Rhizobium sp. N324: one gene and its partner. Each later gene encodes a partner of the first gene's protein in a complex. Links are inferred from orthologs where the notes say so. Each region holds a gene or a part of one and is shown in the gene's direction. Other genes may lie near its edges. The genes, in order: AMK05_RS00840 and dnaN.

The links.
Region 2: the proteins of AMK05_RS00840 (region 1) and dnaN are in contact, whole or in part, in a cryo-EM structure (PDB 8GIZ), measured with the Escherichia coli proteins. The link is inferred for Rhizobium sp. N324 from one-to-one orthologs.

What each region holds. Positions count from the first base shown.
Region 1 is NZ_CP013630.1:180,847-189,438, reverse strand. Bases 3,055-6,024 are described here. They hold AMK05_RS00840 (DNA polymerase III subunit gamma/tau), read left to right. Parts: upstream 3,055-3,585; coding sequence 3,586-5,463; downstream 5,464-6,024. Other genes in these bases: AMK05_RS00830 (MOSC domain-containing protein), read right to left, coding at 5,893-6,024; AMK05_RS00835 (YbaB/EbfC family nucleoid-associated protein), read left to right, coding at 5,484-5,807; AMK05_RS00850 (HIT domain-containing protein), read right to left, coding at 3,055-3,354. Also shown: AMK05_RS00875 (prephenate dehydratase), read left to right, coding at 1-324; AMK05_RS00870 (VOC family protein), read right to left, coding at 382-750; AMK05_RS00865 (hypothetical protein), read right to left, coding at 884-1,144; AMK05_RS00860 (helix-turn-helix transcriptional regulator), read right to left, coding at 1,291-1,983; nudC (NAD(+) diphosphatase), read right to left, coding at 1,988-2,947; more of AMK05_RS00850, read right to left, coding at 2,944-3,054; more of AMK05_RS00830, read right to left, coding at 6,025-6,510; recombination mediator RecR, read left to right, coding at 6,568-7,173; AMK05_RS00820 (lytic murein transglycosylase), read left to right, coding at 7,389-8,592. UniProt on the Escherichia coli protein: Part of the beta sliding clamp loading complex, which hydrolyzes ATP to load the beta clamp onto primed DNA to form the DNA replication pre-initiation complex.
Region 2 is NZ_CP013630.1:354,050-362,558, reverse strand. Bases 1-2,887 are described here. They hold dnaN (DNA polymerase III subunit beta), read left to right. Parts: upstream 1-828; coding sequence 829-1,947; downstream 1,948-2,887. Other genes in these bases: AMK05_RS01760 (DUF72 domain-containing protein), read left to right, coding at 2,026-2,887; rsmI (16S rRNA (cytidine(1402)-2'-O)-methyltransferase), read right to left, coding at 1-580. Outside these bases: more of AMK05_RS01760, read left to right, coding at 2,888-2,937; phospholipid N-methyltransferase PmtA, read left to right, coding at 3,033-3,632; AMK05_RS01750 (histidine phosphatase family protein), read left to right, coding at 3,632-4,213; pyrF (orotidine-5'-phosphate decarboxylase), read left to right, coding at 4,220-4,927; AMK05_RS01740 (DUF1330 domain-containing protein), read left to right, coding at 4,956-5,243; AMK05_RS01735 (complex I NDUFA9 subunit family protein), read left to right, coding at 5,387-6,367; AMK05_RS35060 (hypothetical protein), read left to right, coding at 6,651-6,803; AMK05_RS01730 (undecaprenyl-diphosphate phosphatase), read right to left, coding at 7,046-7,843; AMK05_RS01725 (glutathione S-transferase family protein), read left to right, coding at 8,073-8,509. UniProt on the Escherichia coli protein: Confers DNA tethering and processivity to DNA polymerases and other proteins. Acts as a clamp, forming a ring around DNA (a reaction catalyzed by the clamp-loading complex) which diffuses in an ATP-independent manner freely and bidirectionally along dsDNA.

The sequences.
Region 1 (8,592 bases):
GTCGTGCTGTCGCGCGACGAGGAATGGGCGCAACGGAATTCGGCTGAGGAAAAGGTCGTCACCACCTTCGTCTTCAACGTCCGCAACATTCCGGCCGCGCTCTACAAGGCGCTCGGCGGCTTTGCCACCAACAACATCAACATGACGAAGCTCGAAAGCTATCAGCTCGGCGGACGATTCGTGGCGACACAGTTCTACGCCGATATCGAAGGCCATCCGAACGACCCGAACGTGCGCCGGGCCTTGGAGGAGCTGCGGTTCTTCTCCGAGAAGGTGCGCATCCTCGGCGTCTACACGGGGCATGCGATGCGAGGCCTGCTTTAGGTCTTTGTTCTATGCATGTGCCCGGAAGCGCTGCACATTCCGGGCACAACATCAGTATTATTTATCCGGCTCACAGACGCGCAGTCGATGACCGTCCGGGTCGAGCACGACGAAGGTCGGGCCGAAATCCAGTTCGGTCAGTTCCTGGGCGATCGGCAGGCCGCGGCCGCGCCAATCCTCATACTGCCGGGCGACGGCATTTTCCCCCGCCACCATGAACGCCACTTCGCCGCGGTTGCCGATGGCGGAGGGCTGCGGCTCGACCTTGCTGCGCCGCCAGAGGCCGAGGGTGAAGCCGCCCTCGAGTGGAAAGGCAACGAAATTCGGCGCTTCCACGGCCGGTTCTCGGTTCAGGAGGTTGCGGTAGAAGCTGGCGCTTTCGCCGGGGTCCTTGACGTAAAGGATTATCAGGTTGGGGCTGGGCATTTTCGGCTCTCCCGTTGATGTGAAATGGTAGGGACGACGGACCCGGCTGCTGCCAATGGATGGCAGCAGGATGTGGGGGCGCTGCAACTGCGGCGCCCCGTTTTCGTCCGGTGGAATGTCAATGGTGATGAATTTAGACTGGAAAACGATTCTCGCGGCGCGGGCCGCGCCCATCCATGAAGCCGAGGTCGCGCTTCAAGGAATCCGGTGTCGATTCCAGATCGAGTTTCGGGCGGCTTCCCCTGGGATTCCGGAGAAAGCCGATGACCAGTCGCAGCAAGCCGGAGCGCGCCGATTGGTGGGCGTCGGCAAAAGTTTCGGCCGAAATCACATCGGCAAAGGTCTCAGCGGTAAAACGCTCGTTGGCGAAATGGATGGCGGGAGGCATTGCCATGATCAGTACTCCTTCCCTAGCGCATCGGCACGATGCGCGGAACCTTGGATGCTACAGCGTCCTTTGCGCGTCCAAAGACGCGCGGCGCTGTAGTGGACTGGTACTGATGATAACGCCGACTGCTGACAGTTTATGGCAGCAGCGTTTCAGTTCTCGAGCGGCACGTCCTGCTCGCGCCATTCCTTGAGGAGAACCGTTCGGCGGCGCGGATAACGCACCTCGTGCAGCGTCATGTCGATAATGCGGTCGGTGCGGAAATGGCGGAAGTCCTGGCGCAACTCGCACCAGGCCATGAGGACCCGCACATGCTCGAAATAGCCGAGTGCGAAAGGCCAGACGCGGCGGCGCGAAATTCGACCCTGCTCGTCGCCATAGTGCAGTTCGAGAATACGCTCCAGACGGATCGCCCGGCGGATCGCCGAAACGTCAGCCTTGTCCTCGTCCCGGCGCTTGGGGCCGACGAAAAGGGCGGCCGAATCGATCATCTCCCGCATATCGGCCGGCAGCACCGCGGCTATCTTGGCCAGCGCATCGGCGCCGGCGCCGGCCAGGCGCGGTTCGGCGGCGCGCGCGACCCAGCGCGAGCCGAGGACCAGCGCTTCCAGTTCCTCCTCGGAGAACATCATCGGTGGCAGCATCAAGCCCGGCCTCAGCACGTAGCCGATCCCGGCTTCGCCTTCGATCATCGCCCCTTGGGCCTGCAGGCTGGCAATGTCGCGATAGAGCGTACGCAGGCTGACGCCGGTCTCCTCGGCAAGCACGGTGCCGGTCACCGGCCGCCGGTAACGCCGAAGCGTCTGGAGCAGCGTCAGCAGCCGTTCCGAGCGGGCGACCGGCATGGTGTTAGCGCTTCCACTCCACCCAGTCGCGCATCAGGCGGTGGGCGATCGCGCCTTTCGGCGGCGAGGCCTTGCCAGTCGCGCTCGGGCGTTCCAGCATCTCGATCGTTTCCTCGCGGGTGAACCAGCGGCAATCCTCGAGTTCGGTCTCGTCGCGGCTGATGTCGGTGGATTTCGCCTCGGCGTAACAGCCGATCATCAGCGAATGCGGCATCGGCCAGGGCTGCGAGGCGTGGTAGCGGATGCGGCCGGTGCGGATGCCCGATTCCTCCAGCGTTTCGCGGCGCACGGCGTTCTCGATGGTCTCGCCGGGTTCGACGAAGCCGGCGAGGCAGGAATACATGCCAGGTGCAAAATGCGGGCTGCGGCCGAGCAGGCAGAGGTCGCGGCTCTCGTCGATCGTCAGCATGATGACGACGGGGTCGGTGCGCGGAAAGATCATGTGTTCGCAGGCGGCGCAGACCCGCTTGTAGCCGCCGATGTGGATCTCCATCGCCGAGCCGCAGCGGCCGCAGAAGCGGTTGTCGCCATTCCAGCGGATGAGGCTCGCGGCCTGGGCGAATTCGCCGAGCAGCACCTCGTCGATCAGCATTTCGCGAAACAAAGTACGGCCGTCGGCAGGCTTGTAATGGCTGGCAAGATCGTCGACGTCGATGCCGACGGGGACGGCGAGCCGCGGCTCGCCCGATTTGCGGTAGCCGAGAAGCACGGTCTCGTCCCAATCCGGCTGCAATTCCTGCAGCTCGTAGCGGGCAAAAAGCGGATCGAGCACCTGGCCGTCATGCTTCAGCACCAGCCTGTCTCTGGCGAAGGCGAAGATATGCGTGCCGTCCCTTGCCAGCGCCTTTTCGACGGAGTGTTCGTCGCGATGCTCGGAATCGCGATTGAGGTCATTGGCGGCAAAAGCCGTGAGATTGCTGGGTTCGGGATGCGGCACATCCGAATCGAAAAGCGAATGACTCATGATGAAAGGGCTTCCCGCAGCTTCGCTATGAATTCGTCTCTCTTTCCGTCCTCGTAGGGTTCCGCGCGCCCGAACCCCCAGACGGGACCCGGCCAATTGGCGTCGCCTTCGAAGCGGGCAATGACATGAACATGAAGCTGGCGGACGATATTGCCAAGAGCCCCGACATTGATTTTTGCAGCACCGGTGATCTCTTTGAGCGCTTTGGCGACGAGGTCCGTCTCGAAGGCGAGCAGCACCTGGTCGAGCGGCGTCAGCTCGAAGATTTCGGTGATATCGGCCCGGCGCGGCACGAGAATGAGCCAGGGCCAGCGGGCATCCCTCGACAATCTGAGATCACAGAGGCCGGTGACCATGACGCTGGTGCTGTCGTTTTCCAGCCGGGGGTCGAGCACGAAACCGTTCAAAAGGCATTCCTCCCATGTTTTCCAACGACTAGCAGTTTTTTCGCATGTTGGCTTGCTTTTGATGACGATATTGCCGATATGTGCATCCGGGAGGTTGGTGGTGGACGAGCCACTCGCCAACCGGGTCAGGTCCGGAAGGAAGCAGCCCTAACGAGCCCGGCACGGGTCATCGTGCCAGCCTCCCACCTTCTCTCCACGAAGTGCCCGACGATCCGGGCGACAAGCAGGGCGATGAGCGACACCGAGCGACAATCAAAAGATGCCGCCTCGACGGGCACCGGATACCGGGTGCTGGCTCGCAAATACCGCCCCAAGGATTTCACGGACCTGATGGTCGGCCAGGAGCCGATGGTCCGCACCCTGACCAATGCCTTCGAGACCGGCCGCATCGCCCAGGCCTATATGCTGACCGGCGTGCGCGGCGTCGGCAAGACGACGACGGCACGCATCCTGGCGCGGGCGCTGAACTACAAGACGTCGGAGATCGACAAACCGACGATCGACCTTCGCACCCCCGGCGAGCACTGCCAGGCGATCATGGAAGGCCGGCATGTCGACGTGATCGAGATGGACGCGGCCTCCCATACCGGTATCGACGATATAAGAGAGATCATCGAGCAGGTGCGCTACCGCCCGGTTTCGGCGCGTTACAAGGTCTATATCATCGACGAAGTGCACATGCTCTCGACGCAGGCCTTCAACGGCCTGCTGAAGACGCTCGAAGAGCCGCCTGAGCATGTGAAATTCATCTTCGCCACCACCGAAATCCGCAAGGTGCCGATCACGGTGCTGTCGCGCTGCCAGCGCTTCGACCTGCGCCGCATCAGCGCGTCGGATCTCGTCGGGCTGTTTTCGACGATCGCCGCCAAGGAAGGCATCGAGGCCGAACCGGATGCGCTGGCAATGATCGCACGCGCGGCCGAAGGCTCGGCGCGCGACGGCCTGTCGCTGCTCGACCAGGCGATCGCCCATGGCGCCGGCGCCGTGCAGGCGGAAGCCGTGCGCGGGATGCTCGGCCTTGCCGACCGCGCCCGGATCGTCGATCTGTTCCAGCATGTCGTCAAGGGTGATGTGGCCGCAGCCCTCGGCGAATTTCAGAGCCAGTACGAGGCCGGCGCCAATCCGGTGGTGGTGCTGACCGATCTTGCCGATTTCACCCATCTGGTGACGCGGCTGAAATATGTGCCGGATGCGGCAAACGACCCTTCGCTCAGCGAAGTCGAGCGCACCAAGGCGGCGGAATTCGCCAAGGGCGTCGCGGTGACGACGCTGTCGCGCATCTGGCAGATGCTGCTGAAGGGCATTCCGGAAACGGAAGGCTCGTCGCGGACGGCGGGTGCGGCCGAAATGGTGCTGATCCGGCTCACGCATGCGGCGCATCTGCCGGCGCCCGAGGATGCAGCGCGGCGGCTTGCCGAATTTTCCGCCGACAATGCCGGCCCGCGGCCCGCCTCCCCGCCTTCCGGCAATGGCGGCGGCGGCACGCGCGTTCCCTATCAAAGCAGCGTCGCGGCGCGCGCGCCGGAAATCGCGCCCGGCAAGCCGCAGGCGTCCGCGCCGGTGGCGATGCTGCGCGCCGTGCCCAGCAGCCAGCCGGAGACCATGCCAGTCGGCCGGATCGAGACGAAACCGGCGGAGACACCGAAGCCGCTCGTCCCGGTCAATTCGATCAGTGATATCGTCGATCTCGCCGCCGAAAAACGGGACGTCAAGCTGAAGGCACTGGTGCGCAACTTCGTGCGGCCCGTCCGCATCGAATCCGGGCGGCTGGATGTGAACCTCACCGAGGGCGCACCGGGCACGCTGCTGAACGAGCTTGCCGTCAAACTGAAGGAATGGACGGGCATCCACTGGATCGTCAGCACCAGCCGCGAAGAAGGCGGACCGACGATGGTGGAGGCGGAAGCCAAGGCACAGCAACAGCGCGTCAGCGATGCCCGCCAGGACCCGGATGTCGCGGCGATCCTGGCGCAGTTTCCGGGCGCCAAGATCATCGACGTGCGCGTCAGGGCGCCGACGCCCGAGGAAGAAGCGGAAGAGGCGACGCCGCCTGCCGCCGCCGAATCGGAAGACGGTGATATCCTGCCCGGCGACGATATAGAATTCTGATTTCAAGAAGGAGCGAGACGATGCGCGACATCATGGGCATGATGGGCAAAGTCAAGGAAATGCAGGCCAAGATGGAGCAGATGCAGGCGGAGATCGCCGAGCTCACGGCCGAAGGCAAGGCGGGCGGCGGCCTCGTCACCGCCGTCATCTCGGGCAAGGGCGAGCTGAAGAGCCTGAAGATCGACCCGTCGCTGTTCAAGGAAGACGATGTCGAGATCCTCGAGGACCTGATCGTCGCCGCCCACAAGGACGCCAAGGACAAGGCCGAGGCGCTCGCCGCCGAAAAGACCAAGGCACTGACCGCCGGCCTGCCGATTCCACCCGGTTTCAAGCTGCCGTTCTGACAGCCGGCGATTCAATCTTTACTTTCACCACTGTTGCGATGGACGATGTAACAATCGCGTTCGCGACGCACCGGCAAGCCTGCGCCTACCGTTGCGCGTCAAGCATCGCGCGCAACTTGTAGTGAATAGGAGCAGCGAGATATCGCGCCCGGTCCGCCTCCGAAAGCCGTCGGCCAAAAGTTTCCATCAGTTCCGCCATTGTGACTTTTTCGCCGGGAAAGGACTGATGCTCCACCGGCATTCCGGCTTCGGCGACGCCGCCGCGGATGACGCGACAATAGATGCCGGGACGGGCGGCCACGGTATAACGTTTGACGAATTTCGGATCGGCCATCCTGGCGGCGAAGGTGGCGCAGGGAATGCGGCAGGCGCTGACCTCGAGGACGAGATCGCCTGAGACGAACCGGTCGCCGACGGCAACGTCGCGATTGTCGAGGTCTGAGATCACCATGTTTTCGCCGAACGTGCCTGACTCGTACGGACGGCCGAGTTGCTGCGTCCACCAATCGAGCGTCAGCGATCCCTCGATATAGACGGCCTGGTCGACGCCGCCATGGTGTTTGCGGTTGCAGATGGCATCGCCGACCAGCCCTTCGGCATCGATCATCACCGCGCCGTTGACGGCATGTTTGAAGATGCCGGTCTTGTAGCTCTTGCCCGGCAGCCGTTCCGGATTGCCGATGCATAGCGCCTGGATTTTCATGGGACGGCCGATCCTTCCGCGATTCCGTTTTCGCTGCATATCAGTTAAGAACGGCGCATGGCAAAACGAGTCACCGGCCCCGAAATCGAAAAACTCATCCAGCTTCTGGCAAAGGTGCCGGGCCTCGGGCCGCGCTCGGCGCGCCGGGCTGCACTGCACCTTATCAAGAAGAAGGACCAGTTGCTGGGGCCACTGTCGAATGCGATGGGCGAGGCTTACGACAAGGTGAAGATCTGCTCGCGCTGCGGCAATGTCGATACCGTCGATCCCTGCACCGTCTGCACCGACACGCAGCGCGATCAATCCATCATCATCGTCGTCGAAGACGTCTCCGACCTCTGGGCGCTGGAGCGGGCCGGCGCGATGAACGCCGCCTATCACGTGCTCGGCGGCACGCTGTCGCCGCTCGACGGGATCGGGCCCGACGATCTGAATATTCGCGGCCTGATCGACCGGATCGGCGAAGGCGGCATCCGGGAGCTGATCATCGCGGTCAACGCCACCGTCGAGGGACAGACGACCGCGCATTACATCACCGACCAATTGCAGGGGCTTGAGGTGAAGATCACCCGGCTGGCGCATGGCGTGCCGGTCGGCGGCGAACTCGATTATCTCGACGAGGGCACGCTGGCGGCGGCCCTTCGGGCGCGGACGGTGATATGAGGGATTTGTATATGTCGAAAGATACCCCCCTCTGCCCTGCCGGGCCCGGGGTCGAGCCGCGGGTCTCGACCCGTCCTTCGGACCCCCACAAGGGGGGAGATCGGCAAGTTTCACCGGCGTCGCGAAATCTTGACCGCGTGCCAGGCGGCGGCGATCTGCAGCGTTTGGTTCGGACGAGAGGGTGCCCCCAGCCGATCTCCCCCCTTGTGGGGGAGATGTCCGGCAGGACAGAGGGGGGTGTTCCACGACGGCTGCGGATACTCGCATTGGCGATAATGACCGCCGTCCTCCCTCTCCCCTCATATGCAGCCCCTTCGAAAGCCGACGTCGAGGCGCAGTTCGAGACCTGGGTGCAGAAGGATCTCTGGCCCGAGGCGAAAGCGAACGGTATTTCCGAGAAGACCTTCAAGGCGGCCTTCTCCGGCATTGAGCTGAACTGGAACCTGCCCGATCTCGCCCCGCCTGGTTTCCCGCCACCGAAGGAGCAGAAGCAGACGCAGGCGGAGTTTTCCTCGCCCGGTCCCTATTTCAACGAGGACCATCTGAAGAGGCTTGCCGCAACCGGGCGCGGCTTTGCCGCGCAATATGGCTCGACGCTGAAGCGGATCGAGAAGACCTATGGCGTGCCGGGCTCGATCGTGCTGGCCATCTGGGGCCGGGAGACCGGCTTCGGCGCTGCGAAGATCCCGAATCCGGCGATCGAGGTGCTGGCGACCAAGGCCTTCATGTCGACGCGCAAGGAGATGTTCCGCACCGAACTGATGGCGGCGCTGCATATTCTCGACGGCGGCGACGTGACGCCTGCCGAGTTCAAGGGTTCGTGGGCCGGCGCGCTCGGCCAGCCGCAGTTCATGCCGACGAGCTATCTGAAATATGCGGTCGATTTCGACGGCGACGGCCACCGCAATATCTGGACTTCGGTGCCGGATACGCTTGCCTCGATCGCCAACTATCTGGTCAAGAAGGGCTGGCAGCGCGACCGCGACTGGGGCTTCGAGGTGTCGATACCAGCGGCGGTCTCCTGCGCCCAGGAGGGGCCGGATCTGGCAAAGCCGCTGTCGCACTGGGCCTCGCTCGGCATCGACCGCATCTCCGGCAAGGGCTTTCCCGCCGGCGAGCTAAAAGCGCAAAGCATGATGCTGGTGCCGGCCGGCCGTGACGGGCCCGAATTCATCGTCACGCCGAATTTCTATATCATCAAGGAATATAATAATTCCGATCTCTACGCGCTCTATATCGGCAATCTCGCCGATCGGATCGCCTATAATGGCGGCGCCTTTCAAGGCCGATGGGGCGATGTCGGCAAGATGCTGCGCTCCGATGTCGCCGCCATGCAGAAGGCGCTGGAGCGGCAGGGCTACGATGTCGGCGGCCCCGACGGCCTGCCGGGTTACAAGACCCGGCGTTCGATCGGTGAAT
Region 2 (8,509 bases), 180 kb from region 1 along the record:
CGCCGATGCGATGCGGCGATTCAAAGAAGATCAGTGTCGCGGGGGCCGCGGCAAGTTCGCCGAGACGGTCGCGGCGGGCCTTGTCCTTGACCGGCAGGAAGCCGGCGAACAGAAAGGCGTCGTTCGGCAGGCCGGAGCCGACAAGGGCTGCAAGCGGAGCCGAGGCGCCGGGAATGGGAATGACGCGGTAACCTGCCGTAATCGCCTGCTGCGCCAGCCGATAGCCGGGATCGGAGACCAGCGGCGTGCCGGCATCCGACACCAGTGCCACCGAGCGGCCGGCCTCCAGCGCCTGGAGGAGCCGCGGGCCGGCCTCGTCGGCATTGTATTCGTGATAGGCGAAGGGGCGGTTCTGGATGCCGTAGCGGTCGAGCAGCACACGGGTGACGCGCGTATCCTCGCAAGCGAGCACATCGGCGCCGGCCAGTGTTTCCAGCGCCCGCAGCGTGATATCGCCGAGATTGCCGATCGGGGTGGCGACCAGATAGAGCGCCGGTTCCAGCGGCCGCGCCGGTACCGCCATATTGTGCAGGCGGAAGCTTCGCCGGGTGGCGGCCTGCTCTGTCGTTTCCTCATTCATGCCATTTGCTTTCGTCCCGCCGTCGTCGCGCCTTTATGGGCGAGCGGCACGGCTTCGGCAAGGGTTCGGATTTCTGTGAGAATTGCCCGGGAAAACCGCAAATGCAGGCGCTTGGCTCTCCATGCCTCTTGCAATCCGATGCTGAAGTCTGCCATTTTGCCCGTCCACTCCTCCGGTCTCAGGCCGGGAAAGCATTCTTCGGGTGCTCGATGCGCCCGGACAGTCACGGTCGAAAGCGGTAGCATTCCATGCGTATTACTATTGAGCGGTCAAACCTGTTGAAATCGCTGAACCACGTGCACCGCGTGGTCGAACGTCGCAACACGATCCCGATCCTGTCCAACGTATTGCTGAAGGCCGACGGCCAGAACCTCGACATGAAGGCGACCGACCTCGACCTCGAAATCACCGAGGCGACGCCGGCCAGCGTCGAACAAGCAGGCGCCACCACCGTTCCGGCCCATCTTCTCTACGATATCGTGCGCAAGCTTCCCGACGGCTCGGAAGTGCTGCTCGCCACCAGCACCGACGGCGGCTCGATGACCGTGCAGTCCGGCCGCTCGAAATTCTCGCTGCAGTGCCTGCCGGAATCCGACTTTCCCGATCTGACCGCCGGCACCTTCACGCATTCCTTCAAGCTGAAGGCGACCGACCTGAAGATGCTGATCGACCGCACACAGTTTGCGATCTCGACCGAGGAGACGCGCTATTATCTCAACGGCATCTTCTTCCACACGATCGAGAGCAATGGCGACCTGAAGCTCAGGGCGGTCGCCACCGACGGCCACCGGCTGGCACGCGCCGATGTCGATGCGCCCTCCGGCTCGGAAGGCATGCCCGGCATCATCATTCCGCGCAAGACTGTGGGAGAATTGCAGAAGCTGGTCGACAATCCGGAGGTGACGGTGACCGTCGAGGTCTCCGATGCCAAGATCCGACTGACCATCGGCTCGATCGTCATGACCTCGAAGCTGATCGACGGCACCTTCCCGGATTACCAGCGGGTCATCCCGACGGGCAACGACAAGGAAATGCGCGTCGATTGCACGACCTTCGCGCAGGCCGTCGACCGTGTTTCCACCATTTCGTCCGAGCGAGGCCGCGCCGTGAAGCTGGCACTGTCCGAAGGGCAGCTGATGCTGACCGTCAACAATCCGGATTCCGGCAGCGCCACCGAGGAAGTCGCCGTCGGTTACGATACGGATGCGATGGAAATCGGCTTCAATGCCAAATACCTGCTCGACATCACCGCGCAGCTTTCCGGCGAGCAAGCGATCTTCCTGCTGGCCGATGCCGGCTCGCCGACGCTGATCCGCGACACGGCGGGCGACGATGCGCTCTACGTGCTGATGCCGATGCGCGTCTGACGGGAACGAAGGCCGCCCGGCTCCGTTTTTCCTCCTGTTAAGCGGAGGATTGCTCCTCCCGTAAAAACGGAGGATCCGATGACGAAAAAGACGGGAACGGTGCGCATCGGCGTATCCGGCTGGACCTATGCGCCCTGGCGCGGCCAATTCTATCCGGAAGGCCTGCCGCAGAAGCAGGAACTTTCCTATGCCGCCCGGCGCTTCCCGTCGATCGAGATCAACGGCACCTTCTACAGCCTGCAGCGTTCGGACAGCTTCGGCCGCTGGCGCGACGAAACACCCGAGAATTTCGTCTTCGCGGTCAAGGGGCCGCGCTTCATCACCCATATGCTGCGGCTGCGCGAGATCGAGACGGCGCTCGCCAATTTTCTCGCCTCCGGCCTGCTGCGGCTTGGCCCCAAGCTTGGGCCGATCCTCTGGCAATTCCCGCCGAACATGGCCTTCGACCCCGATCTTTTCGAAAATTTCCTGGCGCTGCTGCCGCAGCACCGCGATGCGGCTGAAGCACTCGCCAAGCGGCATGACGGGCACGTCAAAGGCCGCGCCTGGCTTCGAAGCGACGGCGATCAGCCGCTCCGCCACGCGCTGGAAATCCGCCACGACAGCTTCCGCTCTCCTGCCTTCATCGAGATGCTCCGGCGACATAATGTCGCCCTCGTCTGCGCCGACACGGTGGAATGGCCATTGCTGATGGATATCACCGCCGATTTCGTTTATTGCCGCCTACATGGTTCCGAACAACTCTATGTCAGCGGCTATGAGGACGAGGCACTCGACCTATGGGCCGAACGCGTCCGCGCCTGGGCAACCGGCGGAGAACCGAAAAATGCGACGCGGGTGCTGGCGCCGCTCGCAGCGTCCAACAAGGGCCGCGACGTCTATCTCTATTTCGACAATACCGACAAGAAGCTGCGCGCGCCTGTCGACGCCGAGCATCTCAGCCAAAGGCTTGCCGGTCTCGTGCCGCGATCGGCGCCGAAAGCCGCATGAGTTGTTGATGCCGATGTCCTTGTTGCGAAAATCCTTGTCCCGACAGCGACAAGCGGCATACTAAGACAATCGATCAACATGCGGATGGGTGGAGAATGCGCTTAAGGGTCAAGGTCAAGGAACACTTCGGCAAGAAATTCGATGAGGAAATTCGTTTCTTCCGGGGCATGATGCAGGGGCCGAAGACGGTCGGCTCGATCGTGCCGACCTCGTCGATCACCGCCAAGCGCATGGCAAGCGTCATCGACATGCATTCCGGGCTGCCGGTGCTGGAGCTTGGCCCGGGCACGGGCGCCATCACCAAGGCGATCCTCGGCCGCGGCGTGAAGCCGGACAATCTGGTGGCGATCGAATATTCGACGGATTTCCACCAGCATCTGCAGCGCGCCTATCCCGGCGTCCACTTCATCAATGGCGATGCCTTCGATCTGCAGGCGACGCTGGGTGCATTCGGCGACCGGACGTTCGATTGTGTCATCTCCTGCATTCCGCTCCTGAACTTCCCGATGGCGATGCGCGTCTCGCTGCTCGAAAGCCTGCTCGACCGCCTGCCGCCGGGGCGGCCGGTGGTGCAGATCTCCTATGGCGCGATCTCGCCGATCGCCGCCAATCCCGACCGCTACCATATTCAGCATTTCGACTTCGTCATGCGCAACATTCCGCCAGCGCAGCTCTGGATCTACAGGCGCGGCTGATGTTCGGGCTCTATATCACCCATCCGCAGGTGAGGATCGACGCCAATGTGCCGGTGCCGAAATGGGGGCTTTCCGATCTCGGCGCGGCGCGGGCGCGCAAAGCCGCCGAGAGCGGCTGGGTGCGGCAATTGCGGCGCATCATCTCCAGCGACGAGACCAAGGCGATCGAGACGGCCGAAATTCTGGCGGCAGCCTCCGGCGTGACGATCGAGATCGTCCACGGCATGCACGAGAACGACCGTTCGGCCACCGGCTTCCTGCCGCCGCCGCAATTCGAGGAAGCGGCCGACTGGTTCTTCGCCCATCCGGAAGAAAGCTTCAAAGGCTGGGAGCGCGCCGTCGACGCGCAGGCCCGCATCGTTACGGCGGTGAAGACCGTTCTTGCCACACATGATGCGGCAGCCCCGATCGCCTTCGTCGGCCATGGCGGCGTCGGCACGCTGCTCAAATGCCACCTGGCCGGCAGACCGATCGGCCGCGACCGCGACCAGCCGGGCGGCGGCGGCAATCTCTATGCTTTCGGCCTTGCGGATCTGGCCCTGACATGCGACTGGACACCCATCGAAGACTGGCGGGGGTGACTTGAAATGGACGCACGCGAGCGGCTGATCGTCGGCCTGGATGTTCCAACGATCGGCGAAGCGGAAAAACTGGTTTCCATGCTCGGCGACGACATTCTCTTCTATAAGATCGGCTATCAGCTGGTCTTTGCCGGCGGGCTGGAATTTGCCCGCGATCTTGCGGCAAGCGGCAAGAAGATCTTCCTCGACATGAAGCTGCTCGACATCGACAACACCGTTGCCTCAGGCGTCGAGAACATTGCCAAGATGGGCATGTCGATGCTGACGCTGCATGCCTATCCCAAGGCGATGAAGGCCGCGGTCGAGGCGGCCGCCGGCTCCGGCCTCTGCCTGCTCGGCGTCACCGTGCTGACCTCGATGGATGCCGAAGACCTTGCCGACGCCGGCTACAGCCAGGATCCGCACAGCCTGGTGCTGCGCCGCGCCGGGCAGGCGCGCGCCGCCGGCATGGGCGGCATCGTCTGCTCGGCGGCCGAGGCGGCCGAGGTGCGCGAGATCGTCGGACCCGACATGGCGATCGTCACGCCCGGCATTCGCCCGACGGGCAGCGAGCATGGCGACCAGAAGCGGGTGATGACGCCGTTCGATGCGCTGAAGGCGGGGGCGACGCATCTCGTCGTTGCCCGGCCGATCGTCAAGGCGCCCGATCCCCGGCATGCCGCTCGCGCCGTGCTCAACGAAATGGTTGCCGCGCGCTGGCCGGCAAACCGCTGACAGACAGCAACGCAAAAGGGAGAAGACCATGGCTAAGGGATATTGGATCGCCCGCGTCGATGTTCGCGATGCCGAGCGCTACAAGGATTATGTGGCGGCGGCGAAGCCCGCCTTCGAAAAATACGGCGCAAATTTCCTGGCACGCGGCGGCGCCTTGACCGAACTCGAGGGCAAGGCGCGCGCCCGCAACGTGGTGATCGAATTCCCCTCGATGCAGCATGCGGTCGACTGCTACAATTCACCGGAATACCAGATCGCCGCCAAAATCCGCCAGGAAGTGGCGGATGCGGAGATGGTCGTCGTCGAAGGCATCTAGAGCGCCATGCGTCCTTTCGCACGATGCGTCAGGCGAGTTCGCATTCGCAAAAACTGACGGTGCGAGAGGCCTTCCCGTCGCGCCGGGATTGGGCTAAGACGGTGCCGATACAGCATCCTGCCAAGCCTTTCGAGGAACCTGCCATGACCCTTGCCAACCTGCCGCCGCTCGTCACCGTGTTCGGAGGGTCCGGCTTCGTGGGCAGGCACGTCGTTCGGGCGCTCGCCAAACGCGGCTATCGCATCCGCGTCGCCGTGCGCCGTCCCGATCTCGCCGGTTTCCTGCAGCCGCTCGGCAATGTCGGGCAGATCTCCTTCGTCCAGGCAAACCTGCGTTATCGCAATTCGATCGACCGCGCCGTCGACGGTGCCGATCATGTCGTCAACTGCGTCGGCATTCTGCACGAGACCGGCCGCAACACCTTCGACGCCGTGCAGGAATTCGGCGCGCGCGCGGTTGCTGAAGCGGCACGCGGCGTTGGCGCCACGCTCGCCCATATTTCAGCCATCGGCGCCAATGCCCAGTCCGAGTCCGGCTATGGCCGCACCAAGGGCCGCGCCGAAACCGCCATACTCTCCGTCAAGCCCGATGCGGTGATCTTCCGCCCGTCGATCGTCTTCGGCCCGGAGGACAGCTTCTTTAACAAGTTTGCCGACATGGCCCGCATGTCGCCGGTCCTGCCGCTCATCGGCGGCGGCAAAACGAAATTCCAACCCGTCTATGTCGAGGATGTCGCCGAGGCCGTCGCCCGCGCCGTCGACGGCAAGGTCGCCGGTGGCAAGGTCTATGAGCTTGGCGGGCCCGAGGTGCTGAGCTTCCGCGAATGTCTCGAGACGATGCTGAAGGTGACGTGCCGCAAAAACCCGCTGGTCTCCCTGCCCTTCGGTATAGCGTCGATGATCGGCAGCATCGCGTCGCTGATCCCCTTCATAACGCCGCCGGTCACGCCGGATCAGGTGCGCATGCTGAAGCACGACAACATCGTTTCCGCTGCGGCCGAGGCGGAAGGTCGTACGTTGCAGGGCCTCGGCATTGCGCCGACCATGGCCGCATCGGTGCTCGGCTCCTATCTTGTGCATTATCGTCCGCACGGCCAGTATACCGGCACCGGCAAGGCCGCCTGACCAATTTGTTGAACCGTCGGAACGACGCCGTTCGCGCATGCCGCGGACGGCGTTTTCTTTTGCCGGTTCAAGCAAAGCCGGCGCAAGTTTGAAATGTTGTTGTGCCAGTCAGACCAAGTGCCGTTGCATAAAAGACGCATCGGAAATTTTGTGGAATTAACGCCAAATTTAGCAGGAACGTTTATTGCTATTTGCCATTCCACTGACTACCAAGCCCGCGCGTCTTCCAACGGACTCAACGCTTGGGATCGCGTGCGGCAATCACTGTGAAAGGCATTTCTCGATGGGCAAGTCAATCGCGCTCCTGTTTGCGTGTGCGGCGCTGGTTATCCTCGCAGGCTCCTTCGTTGCGTCCGGCTCGGTCGCAGCAGTGAAGGGCGGCTGTTCGCCGGCCTACGGCGTCGATCCTTGCTCGACGGCTTCGATCAGCCATTGACGAAAGGCCGGCCTCCCGCCGGCATCTTTCATAAAGACACGTAGCGGTCGGAGCGCCTGAAGCAGGACGCTCCATAATGAACGCCCGGTCTTGCCCGCTTCAAAACAGCAGCAGGCACCTACCTCTTTTTATTGTTATCTGACGGCGCCCTCAGCTGGCAATCGCATGCCTGCCCGCAAGCTCGACGCGGCAAATTGCATTCGCGCCGGGGCGCGGCGCGAATGCAAATGCGTTGGGATGCCTCAGCCGATCAAGCCGGTTGCGGCCATGCCGAGCAGCAACACGCCGAGAATGATGCGGTAGACGGCAAACAGCGTGAACCGGTTGCTTCTGATATAGGCCAGCAGCCATTTGACGGCGATGAACGCGACGATGGTGGAAACGACGAAGGCGATGCCGAGTGCGGTCCAGTCTTCGTTTGCCGCGCCGCCATCCTTGAAGGTCTTCAGCAATTCATAGCCGCTCGCCGCATACATGGTGGGAATGCCGACGAGAAAGGCGAATTCGGTTGCTGCGGCGCGGTTGCCGGTGCCGGCCAGCATGGCGACGAAGATCGTGGCGCCGGAGCGCGAGGTTCCCGGGAAGACACCGGCGACGATCTGGGCGATGCCGACCAGGATGGCGACGAGCCAGGTGATCTCCTTATGGGGGGCTTTGCGTGCCGCAGCCCATTCGGCAAAGATCATCCAGAAACCGCCGATGATCAGCGCCCAGGCAATCGGCGTCGCGGTCTCCGGCAGTTCGAAGCCGAGCTTTTTGACGATAAGTCCGAGAATCGCAGTGATGAGAAAGGCGACGATCAGCTTGGCGGCATAATCGCGATTCTCAGGCTCCCGCCAGCCAAGCACCAGATCCAGCAGCCGACGCCAGTAGATGATGGTGACGGCGAGGATGGCGCCGGCCTGGATGACGATGTTGAACATGTCCGACCGGTGGCCGAGCCATTGCTCCGCAATGATCAGATGGCCGGTGCTCGAGATCGGCAGAAATTCGGTAATCCCCTCGATGATACCGAGAAGCGCAGCATTGATATAATCCATACATTGTCTCCGTTTAAAGGTCGGTCGGGCCTGACCGCTTGGGTCGATCAGGCCGCCGCTTCCATTCGTTCGTTAGACCGTATCTCGCCATTGTCAGATGGCGTAAAATCCGATTCGCTTGTATTGGCGGGGCCAAGCTCCTATAGCTTCAACCAATGAGTCATGACTAGGGCGCTATAACTGAGCTGCCACACAGTCCTGTAACAGCAATCACGAAGCTCGAGTATCGATGCCCACGCTTTATCATCATCCCATGTCATCCGCATCTCGCTTCGTCCGGCTGATCCTGGCCGAATACGGCTATCAGGCGGATCTGATCGAGGAGCAGACATGGGAGAAACGCAGGGATTTCCTGGCGCTCAACCCGGCCGGCACGCTGCCTGTTTATGTCGACGACAGCATGCGGGCGCTCTGCGGCGCGACCGTCATTTCCGAATACCTGGATGAGACGCATGGCGTGTTGAAGCGCGACCGGCGGCTGCTCGCCGAGGACCCTTTCCAGCGGGCGGAAATCCGCCGGCTGAGCGAGTGGTTCATGCAGAAGATGGAAAACGACGTGACCAAGCCGCTCGCCCGCGAGCGGGTCTACAAGTTGCAGATGACATCAGATCAGGGCGGCGGCGCGCCGGATTCGAAGATTTTACGCACGGCCCGCGCGAATATCCG